2 regions of the Shewanella denitrificans OS217 genome follow, and region 1 is predicted to be linked to the other one. Evidence: predicted binding sites of a transcription regulator. Region 1 holds the regulator's gene; the other holds the start of a gene.
The links. The regulator sigma-54, encoded in region 1, starts transcription at its own class of promoters, with help from an activator protein. The targets are predictions, from matches to a motif close to GTTGGCACGNNNNTNGNNT.

Region 1 (5,637 bases):
CCAAGAGTTAGATGATGGCAGCACAGGTACCGCTAGCGCTAAAGAGATCCGCTACGATCTTGCTTCCCGTACCTTGACGCTAACAGGCGAAGCCAAGTTAGATCAAGCCGGCAACCAAGTCACAGGTAACAGTATTCGTTACAATATCAAAGATCAGCAATTGATTGCAGAGAGTACGGGTAAGGGACAAGACAGGGTTATCACCATTATTCAGCCTGAAAATTATCAGGATAGCAATATCAAACCTAGCCTACCTGAAATCCCAGTTAAGAAGCAGGATGAGCAATGATCCAATCTAAGTTGACCGCTGAAAATCTTGCTAAGAGTTACAAGAATCGCCAGGTGGTAAAAGATGTCAGTTTATCCGTTAGCACGGGGCAAATTGTCGGTCTACTGGGCCCCAATGGTGCAGGCAAAACCACGACCTTTTATATGGTGGTGGGTTTAGTTAAGAGCGACAAGGGCCGCATTCTGATTGATGATGACGATCTCACCGGCGATCCCATGCATTTGCGTGCCCGTAAAGGCATAGGTTACTTGCCCCAAGAGGCCAGTATTTTTCGCAAGCTCACGGTCAGAGACAACATCATGGCCGTATTGCAGACCCGTAAGTCGTTATCAAACGACGAGCGTGAGGAGCAACTCGAGCATTTGTTAGAAGAATTTCACATTACCCATATTCGTGACAGCCAAGGCATGTCATTATCTGGTGGTGAACGTCGCCGGGTTGAGATAGCCCGCGCACTAGCCGCCGATCCCCAGTTTATTCTTCTGGATGAGCCTTTCGCTGGTGTTGACCCTATCTCAGTTATAGATATAAAAAAAATAATCCAACAGCTCAAGAGTCGCGGCCTTGGCGTATTGATTACCGATCATAATGTCAGGGAAACCTTGGATGTTTGCGAACGCGCTTATATCGTCAGCCACGGCAATTTGATTGCCGAAGGCACACCTGCTGAAATCTTAGATAATCAGCAGGTTCGGGCAGTGTACTTAGGCGAACAATTCAAGCTATAGTTAATTAAAATGACGTTCAGGGGCACAGATAATGCTCCACCAAGATCTGTCGCACTCATGGAATAGACACTAGGGATATGCGGTAAATGAAAGCGTCACTCCAACTTAAAATGGGTCAACATCTGACTATGACCCCTCAGCTGCAACAGGCGATTCGCCTGCTGCAACTTTCTTCATTGGAGCTACAGCAAGAAATTCAACAAGCCCTTGAGTCCAATCCCTTATTGGAACTAGAAGACGAGTTCTCACAAGAAAAACCCCCTAAAAAAGATGACATCCAAGGTGATACCGATTTCAGCGACAATAGCCAAGTCAGCGTCGAGAAAGACACCTCCTCTGTGGACACAGCAGAATCCTTAACCAAGGAATCCATGCCCGATGAGTTACCCATGGATACCACCTGGGATGAAGTCTTCACCGCAGCGCCCAATTCAGGTTCAGCCAGTGGTGGCAGTTTCGATGATATGCCCTTTCAAGGGGAAACCACCGAAGGCTTATACGAGCATCTAGAGTGGCAAAAAAATCTCACCCCCTTCTCTGAAACCGATCGGGCCATCGCCACCGCCATCATAGATGCCATCGATGAGCGCGGTTATCTCACTCAGTCCACCCAAGATATTCTCGAAGCCATGGGCAACAGCGATGTTGAACTGGATGAAGTCGAAGCCGTATTAAAACGAGTACAGCATTTCGACCCTGTGGGCATAGCCGCGAGAGACCTGCGGGAGTGTTTGTTGATCCAGTTGGCCCAATATGCCGCCGACGTGCCTCATTTAAACAATGCACGTATGCTCATCGATGAGTATTTAGACTTGATCGCAGGCCGCGATTTTAGATTGTTAATGCGTAAAACTCGCCTTAAAGAAGACGAACTCAGGGACGCCATCGCCTTAATCCAATCCTTAAATCCAAGGCCTGGGCTTATTGTGGCCCATAATGAAGATGAATACGTGATCCCTGATGTGACTGTACTCAAGAAGAATGGCCGCTGGATGGTTGAGCTCAATCCCGATTGTATGCCAAAAATCAGCGTGAATCAGCAGTATGCCGCTATGGCTCGCAGCAGCAAGAGCCAAGTCGATAGCCAATTTATTCGTGGTAATTTGCAAGAGGCCAAATGGTTTATTAAAAGCTTAGAGAGCCGTAACGATACCTTGCTCAAAGTGGCTAATTGCATAGTTCAATATCAACAAGGGTTCTTCGAGTTTGGTGAAGAAGCAATGAAACCTATGGTTCTCAATGACATAGCAGAAGCCGTTGAGATGCATGAGTCGACCATTTCTCGTGTTACCACCCAAAAATACATGCACACCCCCAAAGGCTTGTTTGAACTCAAGTACTTCTTTTCAAGCCATGTGAGTACCGATGATGGGGGTGAATGCTCATCTACCGCAATCCGCGCTTTCATTAAAAAGCTGGTTGCCGCAGAAAACCAGAAAAAGCCATTAAGCGATAGCAAAATGGCTCAACTTCTGGCGGAACAGGGGATTAATGTTGCCCGTCGTACGATAGCAAAATATCGTGAAGCAATGCTCATCCCCCCCTCAAACCAACGTAAGAGTTTATAACCTACTAGGCTATTGGAGGATGTGTAATGCAGATCAATGTAACTGGGCACCATATAGAGATAACCGAATCACTGCGCGAATACATTAGCGGCAAATTTTCTAAACTTGAACGCCACTACGATCAGATCAATAATGTCCATGTGGTGCTAAATGTTGAGAAATTACAGCAAATTGCTGAAGCAAGAATTAGCTTAAGTGGTACAGAAGTGTTCGCAACATCAGAGCATGCCGACATGTACGCTGCCATAGACATCCTGATCGATAAACTCGATCGCCAGGTCATTAAACACAAAGAGAAGTTAACAAAACACTAACAATGGAACTTTGTAGCATACTGCAGCCGGAATGCACCACCTGTGCCACACCGGGCAGTAAGAAAAAGGTACTGGAACTCATCAGCGAACTTGTCGCTGCCCAGTACCCACCCCTCTCTGCGCAAGCAGTTTTCGAAAGCCTAGTGGCCAGAGAAAAAATGGGCAGCACAGGAATTGGGAATGGCATTGCGATACCACATGGCCGTTTAGACAATATCACTCAACCAATAGGCGTATTTATCAAATGCGATGAAGCCATAGCATTCGATGCTATCGATAAGCAACCTGTTGATCTACTATTTGCCTTATTGGTACCCGAGGATCAATGTAAGCAGCATTTAAGCACCTTAGCGGCCATGGCTGAAAAACTATCGGACAAACACATTTTAAAACAGCTGCGTAAAACCCAAGATGCAGCCGAACTTTACCAGGTAATAACTCAATGAAACTTGTGATCGTATCGGGGCGTTCTGGCTCAGGAAAATCCGTCGCCCTTAGGGTATTGGAAGACCTAGGTTATTACTGCGTCGATAACCTACCACTGCCTTTAATTGGTAGCCTGCTGGCACAACTCAAGAGCAGTAATGACTTAGTGGCCATCAGTGTCGATGTGCGTAATATTGCCGAGCAGGGCAAAGTACTCGAGCAGCAACTGGCCCTACTGCCTCCTGAAACAGAAATCAGCAGTTTCTTCTTAAATTCAAGTGACAAAGTATTACTTAAACGCTTCAGCGAAACCCGCAGACTGCACCCACTATCGAGAAGCCAGATGTCGCTGCAAGAGGCGATTAAACTCGAGGGCCGCCTACTTGAGCCTATCGCCAAGATGGTCGATCACCACATAGACACCTCTTTACTCAATGTGTATGAATTAAGCGATCAAGTCAGGCAAATTTTACTGGGCAGCGTCGATAAGGAACTGGTGATCAACATAGAATCCTTCGGTTTTAAACATGGCATGCCCACCGAAGCCGATTTCATGTTCGATGTGCGTTTCTTGCCAAATCCTCATTGGGAAACCGAGCTGAGACCACTCACAGGGCTCGATGTCCCTGTGCAAGAGTTCTTAGCGCGCCAGCCCCTAGTGCATAAATTAATTTGGCAGATTGAAAACTTATTCGAAACCTGGATGCCACACCTTGAGCGTAATAACCGCAGCTATTTAACCATAGCCATAGGCTGTACGGGTGGCCAGCACAGATCTGTCTACATTGCCGATCAGCTCGCCAAACGCTTTGCCAATGGCAAACATGTGGTCAACGCGCGTCATCGTGAATTAGGTGACGTCAAAGCCTAATGCCAGCAGGGAAATTGCGCTATGCCTAGACTCGAACGCAAGATAACCATAGTCAACAAGCTAGGTCTTCATGCCAGAGCGGCCACTAAGCTTGCTGTTTTAGCATCTGAATTTGAGGCAGAAATCAGTTTGTTTCAGGGTGATAAACAAGCCAGCGCCGCCAGTGTGCTTGGGCTATTAATGCTAGAAAGCGCCATGGGTAAGGAAATCACTATCGTCGCCCAAGGCAAAGATGCACAAGCTGCACTCGATGCCATCTGCAGTCTTATCAATTCAAAATTTGATGAAGCCAGCTAAACCTCTCTTTTTCCCCTAGCTCTTGCTATAATACTTCCTTGATTTTTGGGAGGGTTAATGGACGTATCAAGATTACTAGACGGCTTAAATGATGAACAGCGTGAAGCCGTAGGCGCACCACTATCGAACATGTTAGTGCTCGCTGGCGCAGGCAGTGGTAAAACCCGTGTATTAACCCATAGAATTGCTTGGTTAATGCAGGTTGAACAGCAAAGCCCCTACTCCATCTTAGCCGTGACCTTCACCAATAAAGCCGCTGCAGAAATGCGCGAGCGCGTTGAAAAAGTGGCAGGCTCTAACATGGGCCGCATGTGGATAGGTACCTTCCATGGCCTAGCCCATCGTCTACTGCGGACCCATTTCCAAGATGCTAACCTGCCCCAAAGCTTTCAAATAATCGACTCTGACGATCAGCTTCGCTTACTTAAGCGCATTTTAAAAAGCCTAAACCTCGACGAAAAACAATATCCACCCCGTCAAGCCCAAGGCTATATCAATGGCAAGAAAGACCAAGGACTGCGCCCTAAGCATATCGATGCTGGCGGTTTCCCCATTGAACAAAACCTGCTAAATATCTATAAAGTTTACCAAGAGTCTTGCGATCGCGCGGGCTTAGTAGACTTTGCTGAAATCCTCTTGCGTGCCCACGAGCTGTGGCTCAATAAACCCCATTTACTGGCGCACTACCAAGAACGCTTCAAACACATCTTAGTGGACGAGTTCCAAGACACTAACGCCATTCAGTATGCGTGGATCCGTGTATTGGCAGGTAACAGTGCTAATGTGATGATAGTGGGTGATGACGATCAGTCCATCTACGGCTGGCGTGGCGCTCAGGTTGAAAATCTACACAAGTTCCTACAAGACTTTCCAGGTTCTAGCACCATACGCTTGGAACAAAATTACCGTTCTAGCGCCAATATTCTGAATGCATCCAACGAATTAATTGCCAATAACCCAGACAGGTTAGGCAAAAAGTTGTGGACCGAAGATAAAGACGGCGAACCCATTTCCATTTATTGTGCCTTTAATGAAATGGACGAGGCCCGTTATATCGTTAGCCGTATCCAAGACTGGCAAGAAAAAGGCGGCGCCTTAACTGATTGTGCTATTCTCTACCGTTCAAATGCCCAATCTCGGGTAT
Region 2 (5,637 bases), 970 kb from region 1:
CAAATGCACCGGCTTTATAGGCGCTGACGGCGCTGTCGAGATCCGAGTGGGCCGTCATGATGATCACCGGAATATGCGGATAATGCAGCTGCAAGCGATCTAAAAGCGTCAAGCCATCTGTGCCTGGCATGCGAATGTCAGAGATAATAACCTGTGGCTGAGCGACGTCTAGGGCTTGCCATAGGGACTCTGCCGCCGCAAAACTTGCGGTGCTAAGCTTGGCACTGTGTAAGGCTTTTTCTAATACCCAACGTATTGAGCTGTCATCGTCGAGGATCCAAACTTGTTCACTCATATTTTGTGTTCCTCAATGGACTCTTTCTATAGCGATTTCTGCTGGCTTATCCATTCGCTGAATTGTTACTGAAATGGCAAGGTTAAGGTAAATTCCGTGTGCCCTGGTGAGGAGGTGCAATCTATGCGGCCCCCATGAAGCCTAGCGATATTGTGAGCGATGGAGAGCCCCAAACCTGAGCCTTGCTCGCGCCCTGTGACCATAGGGTAAAATAGTGTGTCTATGATTTCGCTGGGCACCCCTGGGCCATTGTCGATAACGGACAAGGCCAGTGCGAGTTTGTGGCGCCGATTTCCCATGGTGACCTGATGTTGAGTGCGGGTCTTAATCAAAATCTCACCGCCACACTGCTCAAGGGACTGGATGGCGTTCTGCACCAGATTGATGACAGCTTGCTGCAATTGCTCGGGATCCATGGACATATCTGGGATGGACGGATCATAGTCACGCACTATGGTAACGTTCGCAGGCTGGGTCATTTCCAGCAGTTGCAATACTTTTTGCACCACTTGATGAATGTTGTGCAAGCTATGCTGGCTGGGACGTTGGGGTCCAAGTAAGCGGTTGACTAAGTTACTGAGCCGGTCGGCTTGTTCAATGATCATGCTGGTAAATTCTTTAAGCTCAGGTTCTTTAAGCTCTCTTGATAGCAGCTGGGCAGCGCCTCTTAATCCCCCTAAGGGGTTTTTGATTTCATGGGCGAGATTACGCACTAAAAATTGCGCTGCCTGTTGCTGGGCATCGAGGTTGAGTTGCTGATGAATGCGCCGCTGCTGGTCCACTTGCCTTAACTCTAATAGGCCAAATTGAGGATCATTCTCTAACGGAATTAGGGTCAAATCCACAGTGTGCAATTGACCATCTAAGGTCATTAGGCTAGCCGTATTTACCGTCAGGCCCTGATTTGACGCTATGGCGTCTTGCAGCAGGCTTGGGGCGATGGCGAGTTCTTGGTATAGCTCAGGCAAGGTGCTCTCTAACAACCTATGGTTGCCAAGGCCAAGCAACTGCTCGGCCGCGGCGTTGGCAAAACAGGGTTTGAGCTGTTTATCTATCACCAGCACGGCAGTGACTAAATTATTTAATAGATTATTGCTGTCCATTAGCCATCCTAGATTAGCAAACTCAATTGAGAATGCGCACCATTGTGGTGCAAAGCCTATGATGCACCACTATGGTGCAAGCTGCAAGCTTGAGATCTGTGAGTGAATTTGGCGAAGCGGAAAACCTAGCTGGCTTAGCTATCTATATGATAATTATATTAAATAATCACTTGACAGCTTAAGGGGTTACTTGAGGTTTAATGTTCGCTTGATGAAGAAAAATTCTTCTCGAGGAACTAGATGCAAGGACTTTGCCGCTTTGGCTGACAAGTTGGGCAATAAGGGAGTGTTCACCACGCTCGACGGCTTTGAGATCAAAATTGGGGCTAGTCTGAGCTTGGCCATAGGGCTTTCCGTCTAAGACTAATTGGATTAATGTGCCTCTTGGCGCCTCTGGAAATATCGATATCTGGGCACTGAAGTCACCATTGTTATCCCTGACCGTCGCCTCTTCAGTGGGTGAGACTATGTTGACTTGGTATTGGATATCAGCATCTGCGATGGGCTCTGCTTGGTCTTGGTTTTTTATGTTGCCGTGGCTGACTTTGACTTCATTGCGGGTGTTTTCTTTTGAGTCAAACACCTGTGCATTTTTTACCGGCGTATCTGAATAGTGCACCTTGCCATTTTCATCCACCCAACGATAGACGGTATCGGCAGCTGCAGGGCCTGCTAGCAGTAAGCTTGCGAGGAAAGCGCTTAATAGCAGGCTTGGGTATAAAAGTGTGCGCATCGGCAATCCCGTTCGAGAAAATCTCAGTAGTTCCAGCCTAGCTGTTTTTCGAGTTTAATTCAGCTTTTTTGAGCAATCTTATTTGAGCAATAAAAAGCCCCACTCAGTAAACTGGCGGGGCTTTATTGAGTCAAGCTCAAAGATTAAAACAAACGATTAGCTACGGTTATGACGCTTACGTTCGTTTTCAGTTAAGAATCTCTTACGAACACGGATGTTCTTAGGCGTGACTTCGACTAATTCGTCATCATCGATGAACTCAAGCGCTTGCTCAAGTGACATGTTGATTGGCGGAGTCAGTACTTGCGCTTCGTCAGTACCAGAAGCACGCATGTTGGTTAGCTGCTTACCTTTCAAACAGTTAACTGTTAGATCGTTAGAGCGAGCGTGAATACCAACAACTTGGCCTTCATATACTTCAGCAGCGTGGCCAATAAAGAGGCGACCACGGTCTTGTAGACCAAATAATGCGAAGGTTAATGCTTTACCGGTAGCGTTTGAAATCAATACGCCGTTAGCGCGTTGACCAATGTCACCACCTTTGTGCGGTGCATAGTGATCAAACGAGTGGTAAATCAAACCAGTACCAGAAGTAGCAGTTAAGAATTCAGTTTGGAAACCGATTAAACCACGGCTTGGGATGATGAAGTCGATACGTACACGACCTTTACCATCAAGCTGCATGTCTTTCATTTCAGCTTTACGGATACCCAATTTCTCGATAACAGATCCTTGATCTTCTTCTTCAACGTCAACAGTTAACGTTTCGAATGGCTCACAAAGTTCACCGTCGATAGTCTTAAGAATTACTTCTGGGCGCGATACGGCTAACTCGTAACCTTCACGACGCATGTTTTCAATCAAGATTGAAAGGTGTAATTCACCACGGCCTGATACACGGAAACGATCTGGAGATTCAGTTTCTTCAACACGTAGTGCTACGTTGTGAACTAATTCAGTTTGTAAACGCTCAAGAATGTTACGTGAAGTCACATACTTACCTTCTTTACCCGCGAACGGAGAAGTGTTTACTTGGAACGTCATTGTCAGTGTTGGTTCATCAACAGTTAACGGCGGCATAGCTTCAACGGCACCAACGGCACAGATGGTGTCAGAAATCTTAAGCTCGCCTAGGCCTGTAATCGCAACGATGTCACCAGCGTTTGCAATGTCTACTTCGTGACGGTCAAGACCCATGTAACCTAATACTTGGCCCATTTTACCGTTACGGGTTTTGCCATCAGCGCCAATAATAGTGACTTGCTGGTTGGTCTTAACGCTACCACGGTTGATGCGACCGATACCGATAACACCCACGTATGAGTTGTAGTCGATTTGAGAAATTTGCATCTGGAATGCACCTTCCGCGTCAGCGTCAGGGAAAGAGACTTTCTCAACGATGGTTTGGAAAAGTGGAGTCATGTCTTCGCTAACGACATCTGGATCTAACGTCGCGAAACCATTTAATGCTGATGCATATACAATTGGGAAATCTAACTGCTCGTCAGTTGCACCTAAGTTGTCGAATAGGTCGAATACTTGGTCAATAACCCAATCAGGACGCGCACCTGGGCGGTCAATCTTGTTGATAACAACGATTGGTTTAAGGCCTTGAGCAAAGGCTTTCTTAGTTACGAAGCGAGTTTGTGGCATTGGGCCATCAACTGCGTCAACCAGTAGCAATACTGAGTCAACCATAGATAGAACACGTTCTACCTCACCACCGAAGTCGGCGTGACCTGGGGTGTCAACGATGTTGATGCGGTAGTCATTCCACTTAATAGCAGTGTTTTTTGCCAGAATGGTGATACCACGTTCTTTTTCAAGATCGTTAGAATCCATAACCCGCTCAGTAGCTTCTCCACGAGATGCAAGGGTTCCTGACTGCGCCAACAATTTGTCTACCAAGGTTGTTTTACCATGGTCAACGTGGGCAATAATGGCGATGTTACGTAAATTCTCTAGCACGGATAAACCTCTAAACCATCAAAAAAAAAGGGGGCTTTATAGTGTTTGCATAATGATAGACACTATAAAAAGCGTGCCATTCTACTCCACAGGGAGCATTGCGGATAGGATTATTTTTGAGCAAGGCTAAAACAATCCCTTTCTGGACCGGCTTTTCTTAGGGCTCAGAGGGCCAGTTTTGAGCCATTTCGCTCAAGAGATGAGTTCACCTGCTTCTTTTGACGCTATATTGATGACAATAATAGAACGGGCTTAAGCTGAAATCTAAATTAAGGGGCGGTTAGTGCTGAGGCTTAGCTGCCCTTTGAAACTAGCCAAGGGCCAAGTATTGACGCTCTTCGGCAGCGAAGGCGCTGCAACTGCCTGTTCATACTAGTATGGCTTGCACCATAACGGTGCGTTGTGCTGCACCATTATGGTGATTATTGGTTTTTTAGACATAGCGTAGATTTTATATTCACAATAATATCAATGTATTATATTGTTGGCATGTAAATCGCTTTATGTGGAATATCTTCATCGATGCATGATTTTATTGCAGCATAAGAGTGCATAGGCAAGCGCACCTTAAATTGACCATCGATGAACCTAAATTATAAAAAGGCACCCCCTTTATCTTACTGGAGAGTCAAGCATGTCTGTTGAATCAGTGTTAAAGCAACTTGTAGAATTAGAAGTTAAGTTTGTTGATTTACGTTTTACCGACACTAAAGGTAAAGAGCAGCACGTTTCTATTCCTTCTCATCAAGTCAATGAAGACTTTTTTGAAGACGGTAAGATGTTTGACGGTTCGTCTATCACAGGCTGGAAAGGCATTAACGAATCTGACATGGTGCTGATGCCAGACCCAACGACGTTCGTGTTAGATCCTTTCACAGAAGAAACCACAGCACTTATTCGTTGTGATATTTTAGAGCCTGGTACCATGACAGGTTATGACCGTGACCCACGTTCTATCGCTAAGAAAGCTGAAGCTTACTTAGTCTCTACCGGTATCGCAGACACTGTTTTTATTGGTCCAGAGCCAGAATTCTTCTTATTTGATGACGTGCGTTTTGGCACGGATATGTCGGGTTGTTTCGTTAAAATCGACGCGAAAGAAGCGGCGTGGAACTCAGGCACTAGCTATGAAGATGGCAACACAGGTCACCGTCCTATGGTGAAAGGCGGTTACTTCCCAGTTGCTCCTGTTGATTCATCACAAGACTTACGCTCAGCCATGTGTCTAGTGCTGGAAGAAATGGGTCAAGTGGTTGAAGCCCATCATCATGAAGTGGCTACCGCAGGTCAGAACGAAATCGCTACACGTTTTAACACCCTAACTAAGAAAGCGGATGAAATCCAAATTCTTAAGTATGTGGTTCATAACATGGCTCACGCTTATGGTAAGACGGCAACCTTTATGCCTAAACCAATCGTGGGTGACAATGGTAGCGGTATGCACGTGCATATGTCGCTTGCTAAAGACGGCACTAACCTGTTCGCTGGTGACAAGTATGCAGGGTTAAGTGAAATGGCATTATTTTACATTGGCGGTA

Region 2: the regulator sigma-54 is predicted to act here: its motif matches at 4,583-4,601, upstream of glnA (glutamate--ammonia ligase).

What each region holds. Positions count from the first base shown of each region.
Region 1 covers NC_007954.1:557,635-563,271, reverse strand. The annotation lists gene lptA (lipopolysaccharide transport periplasmic protein LptA) at 1-289, shown strand, start outside; gene lptB (LPS export ABC transporter ATP-binding protein) at 286-1,017, shown strand; gene SDEN_RS02575 (RNA polymerase factor sigma-54) at 1,104-2,585, shown strand; gene hpf (ribosome hibernation promoting factor) at 2,612-2,899, shown strand; gene ptsN (PTS IIA-like nitrogen regulatory protein PtsN) at 2,902-3,345, shown strand; gene rapZ (RNase adapter RapZ) at 3,342-4,196, shown strand; gene SDEN_RS02555 (HPr family phosphocarrier protein) at 4,218-4,493, shown strand; gene uvrD (DNA helicase II) at 4,551-5,637, shown strand, end outside.
Region 2 covers NC_007954.1:4,133,641-4,139,277, reverse strand. The annotation lists gene glnG (nitrogen regulation protein NR(I)) at 1-295, opposite strand, end outside; gene glnL (nitrogen regulation protein NR(II)) at 361-1,398, opposite strand; gene SDEN_RS17970 (DUF4124 domain-containing protein) at 1,577-2,131, opposite strand; gene typA (translational GTPase TypA) at 2,288-4,099, opposite strand; gene glnA (glutamate--ammonia ligase) at 4,734-5,637, shown strand, end outside.